2 regions of the Rhodococcus sp. NFXS4 genome follow, and region 1 is predicted to be linked to the other one. Evidence: predicted binding sites of a transcription regulator. Region 1 holds the regulator's gene; the other holds the start of a gene.
What was found. The regulator LexA, encoded in region 1, represses DNA repair genes until DNA is damaged. The targets are predictions, from matches to a motif close to CGAACANNTGTTCG.
Positions count from the first base shown of each region.

Region 2: a site for LexA is predicted at 6,016-6,029, ahead of J4E04_RS13375 (error-prone DNA polymerase). Genes of this name have one in related genera too.

Region 1 is NZ_CP192221.1:2,111,703-2,120,001, reverse strand. Features, by position in the region: gene hrpA (ATP-dependent RNA helicase HrpA) at 1-3,441, shown strand, start outside; gene nrdR (transcriptional regulator NrdR) at 3,443-3,940, opposite strand; gene J4E04_RS09930 (hypothetical protein) at 4,053-4,421, opposite strand; gene lexA (transcriptional repressor LexA) at 4,733-5,515, shown strand; gene J4E04_RS09920 (acyl-CoA dehydrogenase family protein) at 5,577-6,719, opposite strand; gene J4E04_RS09915 (hypothetical protein) at 6,869-7,174, shown strand; gene J4E04_RS09910 (IMPACT family protein) at 7,229-7,852, opposite strand; gene J4E04_RS09905 (hypothetical protein) at 7,862-8,296, opposite strand.
Region 2 is NZ_CP192221.1:2,874,591-2,882,889, reverse strand. Features, by position in the region: gene J4E04_RS13400 (hypothetical protein) at 1-444, shown strand, start outside; gene J4E04_RS13395 (hypothetical protein) at 684-1,163, opposite strand; gene J4E04_RS13390 (hypothetical protein) at 1,364-2,269, shown strand; gene J4E04_RS13385 (LGFP repeat-containing protein) at 2,482-4,644, shown strand; gene J4E04_RS13380 (hypothetical protein) at 5,720-5,854, opposite strand; gene J4E04_RS13375 (error-prone DNA polymerase) at 6,066-8,299, shown strand, end outside.

The sequences.
Region 1 (8,299 bases):
GACAACACCCTCGTCAAGCTGATGACGGACGGCATCCTGCTCGCCGAGATCCAACGGGATCGGCTGCTGCGTCGGTACGACACGATCATCATCGACGAGGCGCACGAGCGCAGCCTCAACATCGACTTCATCCTGGGCTATCTCGCCCGGTTGCTCCCCCAGCGTCCCGATCTGAAGGTCATCGTCACCTCGGCCACCATCGACCCTGGCCGCTTCGCGCACCACTTCGCGGTGAACGGGGTCGACGCGCCGATCGTCGAGGTGTCGGGCCGGACGTTCCCCGTCGAGGTCCGGTATCGGCCGCTCACGGTCGAGAACGGCGAGCAGACCATCGAACTCGACCCGGTCGACGCCACGTGCGACGCCGTCGAGGAACTGCTCACCGAACCGGAGGGCGATGTCCTCGTGTTCCTGTCGGGCGAGCGCGAGATCCGCGACACCGCCGATGCTCTGAAGGATCGCCGACTGCGCAACGTCGAGATTCTTCCGCTCTACGCCCGGCTGTCGGCAGCCGAGCAGCACCGCGTCTTCACCGGCCACACCGGTCGACGAGTCGTGTTGTCCACCAACGTCGCCGAGACGTCGCTCACCGTGCCCGGCATCCGGTACGTCGTCGACCCCGGAACCGCGCGCATCTCGCGGTACTCGCTGCGCACCAAGGTGCAGCGTCTGCCGATCGAACCCATCTCGCAGGCGTCGGCCCGCCAGCGTGCCGGCCGGTGCGGTCGCGTCGCGGACGGCATCTGCATCCGGCTGTACTCGGAGGAGGACTTCGAGGCCCGCCCCGAGTACACGGATCCCGAGATCCTGCGCACGAACCTCGCATCGGTGATCCTGCAGATGGCCTCGCTGGGACTGGGCCGCATCGACGCGTTCCCGTTCGTCGAGGCACCGGACCCGCGCAGCATCCGTGACGGCCTGGGCCTGCTCGACGAACTCGGGGCGCTCGAGTCGCAGGGCGAGGACGGGCCCGTGCTCACCTCGCTCGGCAAGGAGCTCGCCGGCCTCCCGGTCGACCCGCGCATGGCGCGCATGCTGGTCGAGGCCAACCGCAACGGATGCCTGCGGGAAGTTCTCGTCATCGTCTCGGCGCTCTCGATCCAGGACGTGCGCGAGCGGCCCGCGGAGCATCAGCAGGCCGCCGACGAGATGCACAAGCGTTTCGTGGTGGAGGGTTCGGACTTTCTCGCACTGTGGCAACTGTGGACGTATCTGGGAGACCAGCGCCGAGAGCTGTCCTCCAACCAGTTCCGACGCATGTGCCGATCGGAATTCCTGCATTACCTGCGCATCCGCGAATGGCAGGACCTGCACGGTCAGCTGCGCCAGATCACGCGCGGCCTGGGCTGGACCATGCCTGACGCGGGCGACTCCTCGGAGCCGAACCATGCCGTGATCCACCAGGCACTGCTGCCGGGCCTGTTGTCGCACATCGGTCTTCGTGAGGGCGACAAGAAGGATTTCCTCGGAGCACGTGGGTCGACCTTCGCCGTCTTCCCCGGTTCGAGTCTGTTCCGCAAGCCGCCGCGCTGGATCATGGCGGCCGAACTCGTGGAGACCAGCAGACTCTGGGCCCGGATGGGTGCGCGCATCGAACCCGAATGGGCCGAGAAGCTGGCCCCGCACCTGATCAAACGCCAGTACTCGGAGCCGCACTGGTCGACGAAGCGCGAAGTGGCGATGGCCTACGAACGCGTCACGCTGTACGGCATTCCTCTCGCCGCCCGCCGGCCCGTCACCTTCAGCGGTATCGATGCCGAGGTGTCTCGCGACTTGTTCATCCGCCACGCTCTCGTACAGGGCGAGTGGCGGACGCACCACCGCTTCTTCCACGCGAACCAGGAGATGCGCAGCGACGCCGAGGAACTGGAGTCGCGCGCCCGCCGACGCGACATCGTCGTCGACGACGACACCCTCTTCGCTTTCTACGACGAGCGTGTACCTGCGACCGTGGTGTCGGCCCGTCACTTCGACCGGTGGTGGAAGAAGGCGTCCCGCACGACGCCGGACCTGCTCGACTTCGACCGCGCCACCGTCGTCAACCCGGACGCCGCCGCGGTCGTCGAGGGCGACTACCCCGACGCCTGGCGTCAGGGCGAGGCGCAGTTCCCCCTGACCTACCAGTTCGAGCCGGGCAAGGAGGACGACGGCGTCACCATCACCATTCCCATCGCCCTCCTCCCCCGCGTCGCCGACGTCGGATTCGATTGGCTCGTCCCCGGCATGCGCGTCGAGTTGGTGACGGCCCTGATCAAGACTCTTCCGAAGGAGTTGCGCCGCAACGTCGTCCCAGCGCCCGACCACGCGGTGGCCGCCGTCGCGGCGATGCGACCGAGGACGGAACCACTACTGGTCGCACTGTCGCGTGAACTCACCCGCATGGGCGCCGTGCCGATCGCACCGTCGGATTTCGACCCGTCCGCGCTGCCCCGCCACCTGAAGATGACGTTCGTGGTGGTCGACGATCGCGGCCGTCGACTGGACAAGGACACGTCCCTCTCCGCCTTGCGCACCCGACTCGGTGCTGCCGCGGCCGCTGCGGTCGGCGTCGCCGCCAAGGACTCGGAGAAGGCCCCGGTGACACGGTGGACGTCCGAGACCATCGGCACACTCGAGCCCACCGTCACCCGAACGGTCAACTCGCAGAAGGTGACCGGGTATCCCGCCCTGGTTCCCGAGAAGGGCGGGGTCGCCGTTCGTGTCCTGGGCACCGCCGCCGAGCAGCGAGCAGCGATGCGCGAGGGCACCCGACGCCTCCTGCTCGACGCCATCCCATTGTCGACGAAGAACCTGCTCACCGGACGCTCCCCGGCTCAGCGGCTCGCGCTGGGGCAGAATCCGCACGGAAGCATCGAGGCGTTCGTCGAGGACTGCCGCACCCTCGCGGCCGACGAGCTCATGATGAAGCACGGCGGCCCGGTGTCCACGCCCGAGGCGTATGCGGTGCTGGAGAAGGCGGTCCGGGGCGAGCTCGCCGGCCGGACGGCCGCGGTGCTCCGGGTGGCGGAACCATCTCTCGGTGCCGCGACGAGGGTCCGCCTTGCACTCGACGACGCGACGGGAGATGCCGCGGACGACGTGCGCCAGCAGCTGGACGGGCTGATCTTCCCCGGATACGTCTTCGAGACCGGCGAAGCGCACCTGCCACATCTTCCGCGCTACCTCGAGGCGGCCGAGCGCCGACTTCGCGCATTCCCGTCCAGCGCTCGCCGCGACGCGGCGGGGATGGACGTGCTGGACCGCGTCTATGCGGACTACGACGCCCTGCTCGGGTCGGTACCGGACTCGGTGGGCCGCAGCGATGCCGTGCGGGAGATCGCCTGGATGATCGAGGAGCTGAGGGTCAACCTGTTCGCTCAGACCCTGGGAACGCTGTACCCGGTGAGCGAGAAGCGGGTGCGCAAGGCCATCGACGACGTCCGACGTGCGGTGCGGCGCTGACTCACCGCTGAGCGGCGGGCTCCGCGTCCTCGGCGAGGGCAGCATCGTGCTCGGCGCGGTGGCGACGAAGGTCCTCGATCTCGCGCTCGAAGTCGTCCGCACTGCTGAACGAGCGGTAGACGGAGGCGAATCGGAGGTAGGCCACCTCGTCGAGATCGCGCAGTGGCCCGAGGATGGCGAGCCCTACCTCGTTGCTGGGGATCTCGGCCGACCCGGAAGCCCGCACCGTGTCCTCGACCTGCTGGGCGAGGAGGACGAGCGCGTCGTTGTCGACCTGGCGGCCCTGGCAGGCCCGACGGACTCCCTTGACCACCTTCTCGCGACTGAACGGCTCACTCACGCCACTGCGTTTCACGACGGAGAGCACTGCTGTCTCCACCGTGGTGAAGCGTCGACCGCACTCGGGGCAGGAACGACGCCGCCGGATCGCCTGGCCCTCTTCCGCTTCACGCGAATCGACGACGCGCGAGTCGGGGTGACGGCAGAACGGGCAGTGCATCGGACAGAGACCCCTCGATGGCTCGGGCATTTCCCGAGCGCCACGGCGGCTCTCGGTGTGTCCAGCGTACCGGGACGGCCTTCCGCGGCCCCGGGGGCGTGTCCGGCCGGTGTCAGCGTCCGGAGACGACGCCCATCTCCACCTGCTCCGAGATTGACGGCTGTGCCGGAACGTCGGCGGAGCGCATGTTCGCCAACCCCACCAGCCCCAGAACGGACACTGCTGTGATCAGCGCCACAGCGATGGGCGTCGCGAATCCGTGCCCCCGACGAGTGCGGTGTTCGACCTGCGAGACACCGTTCGAGCGGCGACGGTAGTCGACAGTGCCGCCGTCGGGGCGGCGGGAGTCGCGCGGAGCGGGGCTGCGGCGGACCGTGGTGCGCTCGCGCACGTCGGTCGTCGTGGACCCGGCCGCGCGGTCGGCCACACCCCAGTAGGAATCGTCGTCGCAGGTCCAGCGCGTGCGAACGGGTGCATGCATGTCGATGGAACGTGCGGTGCCGACAGTCAGCAGGTCACTTCGAGTCATTGCAACCACTCCTCGTGGATAGCCGGTGGCCGTCCGCGTCGCCGATGCACCGAGGTGTTCGAACAACACATTCGCCCACGCGTTCGAATGAACGCATGTTCGATGTATAGCAGTCCGGTCCGACAAAGTGCATCGAACACGCGACACGCTTCGAACAGGTGTTTGATCCGAGTCCCGTTTCGGTTTAGGTTCGACACACGCACAACGGACGTGACACCAGCACCACCTGCCCCACGTCCACTGCTACCGATGGAGGTATCTCGATGAAGGACGACAGCTCATCCGGCACGGTCGGCGGGCGCGCGTCAGCGACCGGCTCGGCCACGACCGCCGACACCGAGTCCGGTCTCACCGAACGTCAGCGGCGAGTGCTCGAGGTGATCCGTGCGTCGGTCGTCGAGCGCGGCTATCCGCCGAGCATCCGGGAGATCGGTGACGCCGTCGGATTGACGTCCACCTCGTCGGTCGCGCATCAACTGCGCACCCTCGAACGCAAGGGGTTCCTGCGCCGCGACCCCAACCGTCCCCGCGCCGTCGACGTGCGTCTGCCGGGCGAGAACGGGCGCCCCGAAGAGGTCTCTGCCGTCGCGCAGGACGATCTCGTCGCCACGGACACCACGAATCACCTCGACAGCGCGGACACACCGTCGTCGGACGACGATCGCCTGCCCGCACCGACCTTCGTCCCCGTCCTGGGACGTATCGCCGCGGGTGGTCCGATTCTCGCGGAGCAGGCCGTCGAGGACGTGTTCCCGCTTCCGCGCGAGCTCGTCGGGTCCGGCTCGCTGTTCCTTCTCCGCGTCGTCGGTGAGTCGATGATCGACGCCGCCATCTGCGACGGTGACTGGGTGGTCGTGCGTCAGCAGAACGTGGCCGACAACGGGGACATCGTCGCCGCCATGATCGACGGAGAGGCCACCGTCAAGACGTTCAAGCGGACTGGTGGGGACGTCTGGCTGCTCCCCCACAACGACCTGTTCGAGCCCATTCCCGGGAACGACGCCGTGGTGCTGGGCAAGGTCGTCACCGTGATGCGCAAGCTCTGATTCCGGACACACGAACGCCGGCGCTGGATGTCCAGCGCCGGCGTCGTCGTGTTCGAGGTTCCTACAGGTCCAGACCGCGACCAATGATCTCCTTCATGATCTCCGTCGTGCCGCCGTAGATGGTCTGCACGCGGGAGTCCATGTACGCCTTGGCGATCGGGTACTCCTTCATGTAGCCGTAGCCACCGTGCAGCTGCAGGCACCGGTCGATGAGCTTGACCTGGTTCTCGGTGGTCCACCACTTCGCCATGGCTGCTTCCTGGACCGACAGCTCGTTCGCGTTGAGCTGCTCGATGTACTTGTCCACCATGATGCGGACGGCAGTCGTCTCGGTCGCGCACTCCGCCAGCACGAATCGCGTGTTCTGGAACTTGCCGATCGGCTTGCCGAACGCCTTGCGGTCCTTGCAGTACTGGATCGTCATCGCGAGCGCGGACTCCATCGCGGCAGCCGCGACGACGGCGATCGACAGGCGCTCCTGCGGCAGGTTCTGCATCAGGTAGATGAAGCCCATACCCTCCTGACCGAGCATGTTGGCGGCAGGGATGCGGACGTCGGTGAAGCTGAGCTCCGCGGTGTCCTGCGCCTTCATACCGATCTTGTCGAGGTTGCGGCCGCGCTCGAAGCCCGGCATGTCGCGCTCGACGACGAACAGGCTGAAGCCCTGCGCGCCCTTCTCCGGATCGGTGCACGCCACCACGATGACGATGTCGGCGTTGATGCCGTTGGTGATGAACGTCTTGGAGCCGTTGAGCACCCAGTCGTCACCGTCACGGACGGCCTTGGTCTTGATGCCCTGCAGGTCACTGCCCGTGCCCGGCTCGGTCATCGCGATCGCGGTGATCAGCTCACCGGAGCAAAAGCCGGGCAGCCAGCGCTGCTTCTGCTCGTCGTTCGTCAGCTCGATGAGGTACGGAGCGACGACGTCGTTGTGCAGCGTGAACCCGATGCCGCTGTACCCACCGGCCGTGGTCTCCTCGGTGACGATGGCGTTGTAGCGGAAGTCCTTGACTCCGCCGCCGCCGAACTCCTCCGGCACTGCCATGCCCAGGAAGCCCTGCTTGCCGGCCTCGACCCAGACACCTCTGTCGACGATGTTCTGCGTCTCCCACTCCGCGTGATGCGGCGCGACGTGCTGCTCGAGAAACTTCTTGTACGAGCTGCGGAACAGGTCGTGCTCGGGCTCGAACAACGTGCGCTTCATGATTCTCCTCGTCGTGCGTACGGCGGATCTGTCTCGAGCCTAGAACCAGGTACGAGCGGGGTCGATGACCAGTGCGAGCACGTTCGGTGACCTCGGCGTCAGCCGATATCACCTGGCCCGTCCGCAATCGGCTCCGTAACCTCTGCGCGATGCCTTCTCACTTCCATGTCTCGTCGTCACGTAACCGCAACTCGATCTCGCGGTTCGGGCTGGACTGGCAGCGCATGGGTGCGGCACGGGGCATCGCAGGCAGCACTGAGCCCGAGCAGCAGGGATGCTTTCTGGCGCGAGACGAGTGGGAGTGTGACTGGTTCGTCCGGATGAACAACACCGGCGGGCCGGTCGATGTCTGGGAAGTGGCAGGTATCCGTTCCTCCGATCTCGTCGAGTCGCCTCACCACTACTTCTACTACCCCGGCGTGATTCCGCCCGCGCAGCTGACACGGCGTCACTGACTCGAATCCTGTGTGCTGAGCCGCGGTATCCGCGGCTCAGCGCACCCAGCCGCCCTAGAGCTCGAGCACCCATCGGTGCCCGACGCGCTCGGCCACCACACCGCCGCTGGTCGCGGACGCGAGGACACCGTCGATCCGGTCGCCGTCACCGATCACCCGGAGCCGCACGTCGGATCCGTAGGCGACGTCGTCGACGGCGAATCCGTGCACTCGCAGAACGCCCTCCACCCGACCGGCATCAGCATGGGACAAGCTCATCTCGAGAACGTCGACTCGCGCGAGTTCGCCCACCTCCACGCGGTCGAGCGCCGCACTCACCGCGCCCGAGTAGGCGCGCACCAAGCCACCGGCGCCGAGCTTGACGCCCCCGAACCACCGACTGACGACGGCCACCACATCGACGAGGTCGCGGCCGGTCAGCACGCCGAGCATCGGAACACCTGCCGTACCGCCAGGTTCGCCGTCGTCCGATGCGCGCTGACGACGGTGCTCCTGATCTGCGCCGACGACGAAAGCCCAACAGTGGTGGCCCGCATCGGGGAACTCTGCCGACACCGCAGCGACCACGTCGAGCGCCTCGGACTCGGTGTGGACGGTGACCACGCGGGCGAGGAACCTGCTCCGCTCGATCACCGTTTCCGCATCGACGTGTCGGGTCGAGACGAGGGCATGCGGCACGGAGCCAGCCTAGACGCGGCGATTGTGCCGAGCCTGCAGGACGAGGGGCGGCAGAACCCAGGCGACGATTGCCAGAGTCACCCACCAGTACTGACCCGGCACGCCGTTCAGAGCGAAGCCGACGACGACCACCGCCGAACCACTGGCACTCCGCAGCAGGTCGACGTCACGGCGACGCACCGCGGGGCCGCGCAACCAGGAGATGCGCTGGTCGCCGCTCTCGCGCACGGTCCGCCTCGTCGACGCAACGGCGAGAACCACAGCAACGATCAGGGCAACAGCCGCAACGGCCGCACGAGCAACAGAGTTCGGCAGCGCGAAGGTCGCCACGACGATTGCAACCCAGACGACGCCGATCAGCGGAACCTTCCACGCCGGCGTCGACGGCCACTCGTCCGGCGCGAGGCGCACGGGTCGCATCGGGTCGAGGTGTGGGTGGCTCACCGC
Region 2 (8,299 bases), 760 kb from region 1:
ACCCGTGAGTGGATGGCGCGATGCCTCGCGATCGAGGAGTCTGGCGCAAGAAGGCCCTACCGGTCTCCGCGACTGACCGATCTCGGTGTGCGTGAGTGGCCGTCGCTGCTCCTCGAAGCCATCAACGATCCCGACGGTAACGAAGTGACCCTGGGAAGAGCCGTTGCCCGTTCGGAGTTGTGGCACACGATAGAAATGTCTACGCGACGTGGCGTGAGCCGACCGCAGCGGGTGAACATCGAACACGCGGCGAGCAGTCTGGCGCGGTCCGAATTCAACACCTGGTACGTGGCGGGGCTCGCCCGAAAGCTTTTGAACGAGGGCGAGACACAATGCACTATCTACCGCGCGGCCGAACCGAAATGGGCGGAGGCAAGCTGCACTAGACACGAGGGGGCGGTGGTGCCCCTCGCCACGATCGTCGACGGCCACCGCCGAAACTAGTGGCCCCATCCAGGAGTGCCCGGCACATTCGCGATCCCAGCGAGCCCAGGCTGCCACCACTCGATCTCTCGTGTCGACTGATCGCTGTGGACTGATTCCAACCGGAGTCAGCATCGGCCGGTCGCGATGCTCGAGAAGTCGGTGACGGTCCGTGGACGGGCCGCGCATGTGCCTGCCGAACACGCGCGATCCGCCCGACCCCACCCGCCTGACCGCGGGTGGGGTGCCGTCACGTCTGCCTAGACGCAGAAGCTGGCTCCGACCGTGTGGAAGTTCAACGTCCCGAAGTCGGACGACACGTTCGTCGATATGCAGGCTTTGCTTTGCGAGTTCCCCAGCCGCAGGTAGCGGCTCCAGGCGGTGACTCCGCCGGAACCGGTGCGCAAGTTGTGGTCCTCGGTCACCGCAGTTCGCCCCTCGGCCCTGATCTCTTGGTGGATCGTCACCGGCGATGTGTACATGTTCCCGAAGAGGATGACGCGGGACCAGTTGGCATGGCACGTCGAGGACCACCGGAGTTCGAGCGATCCGATGGTTTTTCCTGCGGTGGGTCCACGCGAACCGACGATCGGACGTGACGCGACCACGTAGGCGTTCGCACAACTACGCGGGTCACCATCGCCCCCTTGATCCCACGCCTGCGCCGGCGCTGCGCCGAGAATCGCCCCGGTGAGCACCGCCAGCGCCGTGACGAGAGCAGCCAACGTTCTACGAATCATCTTTCCTCATTTCCTCGACGGTGTGTGACATCCGACGATGTGTCGACACATGGCCACGGTCGTGCACGCCGGTTATCCGTTACCCCGACCGGTAGCCGCGGCTACATCTGAGGCAAGCACGCCAGACGTTCGTCCATACTGGTCACAGGGCTGAACGGAACACCTGAACAGCACCAACACCGGCCCTGGGGGTGTCGAGGATGAGCGCAGCGGATGCGGAACCACTCGAAGGAGGACGCGGCGCGGACGATCATGACGGGGGACTGCTCGATTCCACGCGGGACGACAACGAACTCCTGTCGGCGTTCCGGTCGGCTTTGATCGAGGTCAACCGTGGGCGGAAGACGAATGGAGAACTGTCGACTTCCGCTCGGCGCTACGGGTTCGAGCCCAACAGCCGCACCACGATGCACAACGTTCAGACGTCGACCCGGCTGCAATCGGAAGCAGCGGTGCGGGCATATGTTGCTGCGGCGACTCGTAACGACAGCATGGAGATAGAACGATTCGCCCGGTGGCGCAACGACCTCGCGAACCAAATCGGACCGCGTCCACGAGCAGACGCCACACTGCAGGAGGATCCGAAGACGGACGTCGGCGCGAGACGGTCGAGGCGGACCAGGGACCTCGTGATCGCAGGATGCACCGCGATCGTCACGGCAGGGATCACCGTGGCGGTGACCAGCACTGTCACCGGGCCCGACGACAGCGGGCCAGCAGACACCGCTGCCGCACCCGGCGACGTCTTCACTGGTGTCGACCCTCTCGAGAGTGGATGCGCCGACGGTGCGATACGCGCCAACGCAAGCGTTCCGGCACCCCCGATGAATGTGGTTGTGGTGTTCTCGCAGGCGTGCAATGCGGTGTGGGGGAAAATCGAACGGCTCGATGGTGCTGGTACCGGTGACTCGATCACTGTGGTCGTTTATCGGCTGGACGACCCCTCGGGGCCGGACACACAACGTGTGACCGAACAGAACGTCGGGAACGCGTACACCCCCGCCATTGTCCGTGTCGACGGTGGATCACCGATATGCGTCGATGGTTCGGTGACCGTAGACGACGGGGCCCGAATTATCGAAGCTGCCGAACCGCAGTGCACCTGATCGGGGGTGAGTGAGGCACTGCGACTGAAGTTCTTGACAGAAACGACACGGGTCGTTGATCGGACTCGATCGGCGCGTCGCGGTCGGAAAGCCAGTGGAAATCCCCGCTCTCGGATGCAGTGGCGGTTCCACACCCTCCTATCGACCGGATGGTCTGGATCGGTCAGTTTGCGAGTTTGGCGAAGTTGCACTTCTTGTGACTTGTGCTCAGGATGCAAGGGGCGACCGGCAATCGGACCGGTCGTATTCCTCTCCGAGAGAGCAGCATCCATGACGACCCGCTTACGGCCGCCACGGCGGAAACCGATGTTCTCCTCGACCCCGCGGTTCTCACCGCCGGCATGATCGCAGTCCTGATGGCCACCGGTGGGGGTGCGGTGGCCACCGCGCAACCGTCCACCACCCCGGCCACGGCGACCAGCTCCGCGCCCGCAGCGTTGCAGCAGCAGGCCCCCGCACCAGCCGACCCGTGCGCCACCACCACGGCACCAACCACCACGACCACGACGGCACCTTTGTCGACCACCACACCGGCGACGCCGACGTGCGCCGAAGTGCCGACACCGGGCCCGCCCACCTCTCAGACGCCCAACACAGCGTCCGAGGCACCAACTGTCGCTGACGCACCGGCGACCACGCCGTCGAGCACGACGACACCGGCCACCACCAGCCTGACCCCGAGCGCCGAGGCCACCGCACCGACCGCAACGGGCGAGCGGATCCCGTACACCGGTCTACCGACGGAGAACCCGAACAGCACCATCGTGCCCGGGAAGATGCGCTCCGACCGCGAAGAATGGCCCGAGCCCTTCACCAAGGAACAGGCCGATCGCGCCGAGGTCCGGGAGTACGAGCTGCAGCAAATTCAGCTGCGGCGCTCTGCGTCCCGCGCAATCCCCGCTCCCGGCCCCGATTGTCAGCAGTACTGGCCGTCGGAGAACTGGGTCTGTGGTGCCATCCGGGACAAATACAACTCGATGGGGGCTCAGTTCAGCTTCCTGGCCCTACCCACCTCCGAGGAGCTGGTCAACCCGGACGGATTCGGACGCCGACAGACGTTCATCAACGGCCCCATCTACTGGTCACCGCAGGGCGGCGCACACCCTGTCGTCAACCACTTTTTCGCAGCTTGGCAACGACAGGGCTGGGAGGGAGGAGTGTTGAAGTATCCAACGACAGACGAAATCGTCAACCCCGACGGCATCGGCCGCCGCCAGGAGTTCCAGGGCGCAGCAATCTACTGGCGCCTGAACGAGGCGTACGCCATTGGCGGCGCCATCCGCGACAAGTGGAACACCGTCGGTGCGGAAGCAGGGCCCCTCGGCTACCCCTCAACCGACGAAATCGGTGTCACCAAGAACAACGGCCGTTACAACAACTTCGAGAACGGCACCGTCACGTGGTCATCACAGACAGGAGCAAGACTCCTCTACGGACCGGTCAGAGACCGGTGGGCGAACACGGGACGAGAGGACGGCCCTCTCGGCGTTCCGTTGGCCGACGAGCAATCGATAGCCAACAACGCCGCACACTTCGCTGATTTCGAGAACGGTTCGTCAATCTGGTGGACCTCTCTCACCGGTGCGCATGAGATCAGCTCAGACGTACGGGCATCGTGGTTCGGGGCAGGTGGGTACGCGGGATCACTCGGCTTCCCCACCGAGGGAGCCACCACGCCGGGGGCCAACGCTGAGGGCATCACGCTGAAGCAGGTCTTCGAAGGAGGAATCATCAGCCTAATTGGGCAGGGCCGGGCCTTGATCGGAACCTATGATCCGACACCGGACTCGTTCCCTGAACCCTCCGGCAACACCCCACTGCGCGAAACGGCTCCGCAACCGCAGGCCAGAGCAATTCCCGACGGCGCCACCTGGCCGCCACCGGGAATATCAGCCAACTATGACACCGCAGCGGAGGTAGGCGGAACCGTCAACCCGCACCGCAAGAAAGACGGCGAACTGATCATTCGCCAGGGATACTGGAGCGATCAGTGGGAGGACGGATGGGGACAGGACAAGGCGGAGCACCGCCACGGCCTGCGACTCGTCGAGTCCATCGAGTTTGTTTTGGAGTCCAAGCACTGGGGACCACGCTCAGACAGCTCGCGGCCCGGCACCGACTTCTATGCATACGCCATCGACCAAGTCTGCAAAGTTGACTGGTCAGGACGCAAATGTGAAGAAGTGCAGCGGCGCGTCGTTCATGCCATCTACGACCCGACCCCGTATCCGGACGGCTACAAGTTGGCACCGGCTGGAGCGCCAGGCCCCGTCGGAGTGATCACGGCATACTGCGGCGGTGGAACGAGCCCGCTCGCAGGAACGGACGTTTGCGACCTTTGGGTCGATGCCGCCCTGTCCAACCCGATCGAATAGCGGTCAGCGTTACCGGTCACAACCGACATCGCTGGCCCGGCCGCGCACCTGATAAAGTTCATTGATGCAGGTGCGCGGCCGGGCCTCACAGCCGAAAACACTCCACAGAATCGATTGTGATGTCAACTATAAAGGTCATGGTCGATAATTGGTTGCTCCAGGATGGGTCAGTACGGCCGCTATCCATTGGTGACAAGGTCAGATTGTCACTTGCGTTCGACGAGAAAATTTCGAATTCAAAGGATCCACGCTCGTCGCAAATTACTGCCGAGGCGATCCCGTTTGACGGGGTTCGTTTGGCAGATCCTAGCCAATCATATCGGATTTGCTTGCGTTTCCCCAGTTGGGAGGCGAACTGGAGCGCGCCTCGCCCTGTCGCCGGCGAAGTGTCTCTAACGGGAGTTTTTTACGCTGACGACTCGCAACAATGCAGTCCAGTGATGGGAACCGTACGAAGGATACAGGCAGTGGATGGGACACTCAAATTCGAGAACAATGATTGGGTGTACGATTCGACAGCGCCAGTCCATCTCCATGACATGCCGTCTACAGGCTTGTTTTTCAACGAATTCTTCAGCGACAGTGCTCCAGAAATCGGGGAAACTCGGCTGAATCGAATGGGCGTTCTAATCGACCTTCAGATCTAAGCTCATACGCACCTTGTTCGTCATTTACTCTTCAACCTAACCTCGCGCCGCCGCCTGCTGGTCGGCCGCAGTATTGCACCCCCATGAGCCTGGCCGCATCCGCATCCGCGTCCGATGGCGATGCCCTGATGAACGTCCTCCGACACATCGCCGGGCCGTCCGGTACCACGAGACGGCGACAGCGGGATCGTGGCGACCATCTTTGGTCGACGAGTGGGGCTGACTCAGTTCTTCGTGTCGGCGGCAGCCCTTACATGCAACTGACGACATCAACATGCGGACTGATTCGACGATGATAATCGGTGCCGATAATCCATATTATGACATAGTTGCTGCTAGAAACGTGATCGTTGTAATCGCTCTGCCGGTGGCGGGTACCCCCCTCGCCGATCGGTCCCGAGAACGGTTCCAGCGGCGGCAGGACGCCGTCAGGTGCGGGTGCCGTCGACAGCGAACGCGTAGGTGACGTCGGTGGGTTCCGTCGCGGCAGCGAGACCGGGAGTGGCGAGGGCCAGGGGAATCACTGCTGCAGTGCCGAGAAGGGTTCGGGTGAGTTTTCGCACGGCATGTCCTCTTCGTCGTCGATGGTCGCTTCCAGGGGAAGTGTGCAACGGAAGCGGACCATTCAGCACATTTCGTACCGGGTGTCCCCGTGGGGGTGTGGTTCCGGGCGAGACCACGGTTTCCGTCGACTTGCCGCCGGAGTGGAGGTGGTGGTCCAATGGGAACATACGTTCGAACACAAGTTCTCCAGCAAGCGGACGAGGGTGCGTCATGGGATGGAACGACGGACCGCCCACGTGGACCGAGATGGAGCGGTTGCTCTCGGGCAAGCCTCGTGTCATCGATCCGCTGGCGATTGGTGACGGCGGTGACAGTCCGGCCTGGTCGCGCAAGCGTGACCCCTACGAGGGTGCGGTGGTGCGGCCGCGCGACACCGTTCCCTATGCGGAACTGCACGCCCACTCGTCCTTCAGCTTTCTCGACGGCGCCTCCCAGCCCGAGGAGATGGTCGAGGAGGCCGTACGGCTGGGTCTGGACGCCATCGCCCTGACCGATCACGACGGCATGTACGGCGTCGTGCGGTTCGCGGAGGCGGCACGCGAGTTGGAGATGAAGACCGTCTTCGGGTCCGAGTTGTCGCTCGGTGATCCAGGTATGCCGACCGAATCACGCACCGGCGCAGCCGATCCAGACGGAACGCATCTGTTGGTGCTGGCGCGCGGACAGGAGGGGTACCGGCGCCTGTCCCGCCAGATCGCCGCCGCGCATCTGGCCGGTGGGGAGAAGGGTCGCCCGCGATACGACATCGATTCGCTGGCCGAGGCGGCCGGGGGGCACTGGCAGATCCTGACGGGGTGCCGCAAGGGCAGCGTGCGTCGCGCGCTGAGCGAGGGTGGTTCCGCGGCTGCCGAGCAGGCGCTGCGCGACCTGGTGGAGCGGTTCGGCGCAGACCGTGTGACGGTGGAGCTGACGCGGCAGGGCGTCGCCGAGGACGACGATCGCAATGACGCCCTGGCGGACATCGCCGCGCGCCTCTCGCTCCCGGTCATCGCGACGACGTCGGCACACTTCGCGCGGCCGAGTCGGCGCCGGCTCGCGATGGCCATGGCCGCGGTCCGTGCGCGGCGCAGTCTCGACGATGCGTCCGGGTGGCTCCCGCCGCTCGGCGGAACCCATCTGCGCTCCGGGGCCGAGATGGCGGCGATGTTCTCCGCCTATCCCACCGCCGTGTCCCACGCCGCGGTGCTGGGGGAGGAGTGCGCGTTCGACCTGCACCTCATCGCGCCGCAGCTGCCGCCGTTCGACGTGCCGGAGGGACATACCGAGATCACGTGGCTCCACGAGTTGACGATGCGCGGTGCCGAGCGACGCTACGGTCGGCGCGAGGACGAACCCGCGGCCTACGCCCAGATCGACCGCGAACTCGCCGTCATCACCGAACTCGACTTCCCCGGGTACTTCCTGGTGGTCCACGACATCGTCGACTTCTGCAAGAGGGCCGACATCCTGTGTCAGGGAAGAGGATCCGCGGCCAACTCTGCGGTGTGCTACGCCATCGGCATCACCAACGTCGATCCGGTGCGCAACGGTCTGCTGTTCGAGCGGTTCCTGTCCGTCGAGCGCGACGGCCCACCCGACATCGACGTGGACATCGAGTCCGACCGTCGTGAAGAGGCCATCCAGCACGTCTACGCCAAGTACGGCCGCGACTACGCGGCGCAGGTGGCCAACGTCATCACCTACCGCGGGAAGTCGTCGGTACGCGACATGGCGAAGGCGCTCGGGGCGTCGCAGGGTCAGCAGGACGCATGGAGCAAGCAGATCACCCGCTGGTCGGGGGTGCCGGGGCGAGACCTGTCCGCCGAGGCCCGCGAGACCACCATCCCGCTCCCGGTGCTCGAACTCGCCGCGCAGATCGAGAACTTCCCACGGCATCTCGGCATCCACTCCGGCGGCATGGTGATCTGCGATCGGCCGATCGCCGACGTGTGCCCCGTCGAGTGGGCGCGCATGGAGAACCGCACCGTGCTGCAGTGGGACAAGGACGACTGTGCCGCAGTGGGACTGGTGAAGTTCGACATGCTGGGACTCGGCATGCTCTCGGCGCTGCACTACATGATCGACCTGGTGAAGGAGCACAAGGGACTGCACGTCGATCTCGCCGAACTCGACCTCGGCGAGGCCGCGGTGTACGAGATGCTGCAGCGCGCGGATTCGGTCGGGGTGTTCCAGGTGGAGTCACGTGCTCAGATGGCGACGCTCCCGCGACTCAAACCGCGGGAGTTCTACGACCTCGTCGTCGAGGTCGCCCTCATCAGACCCGGACCCATCCAGGGACATTCGGTGCACCCGTACGTCCGGCGCCGCAACGGACTCGAGCCCGTCACCTTCGATCACCCGTCGCTCGAGCGGGCACTCGAGCGCACTCTCGGCGTACCGCTGTTCCAGGAGCAGCTGATGCAGATGGCCGTCGACGTCGCAGGGTTCTCGGCCACCGAGGCGGA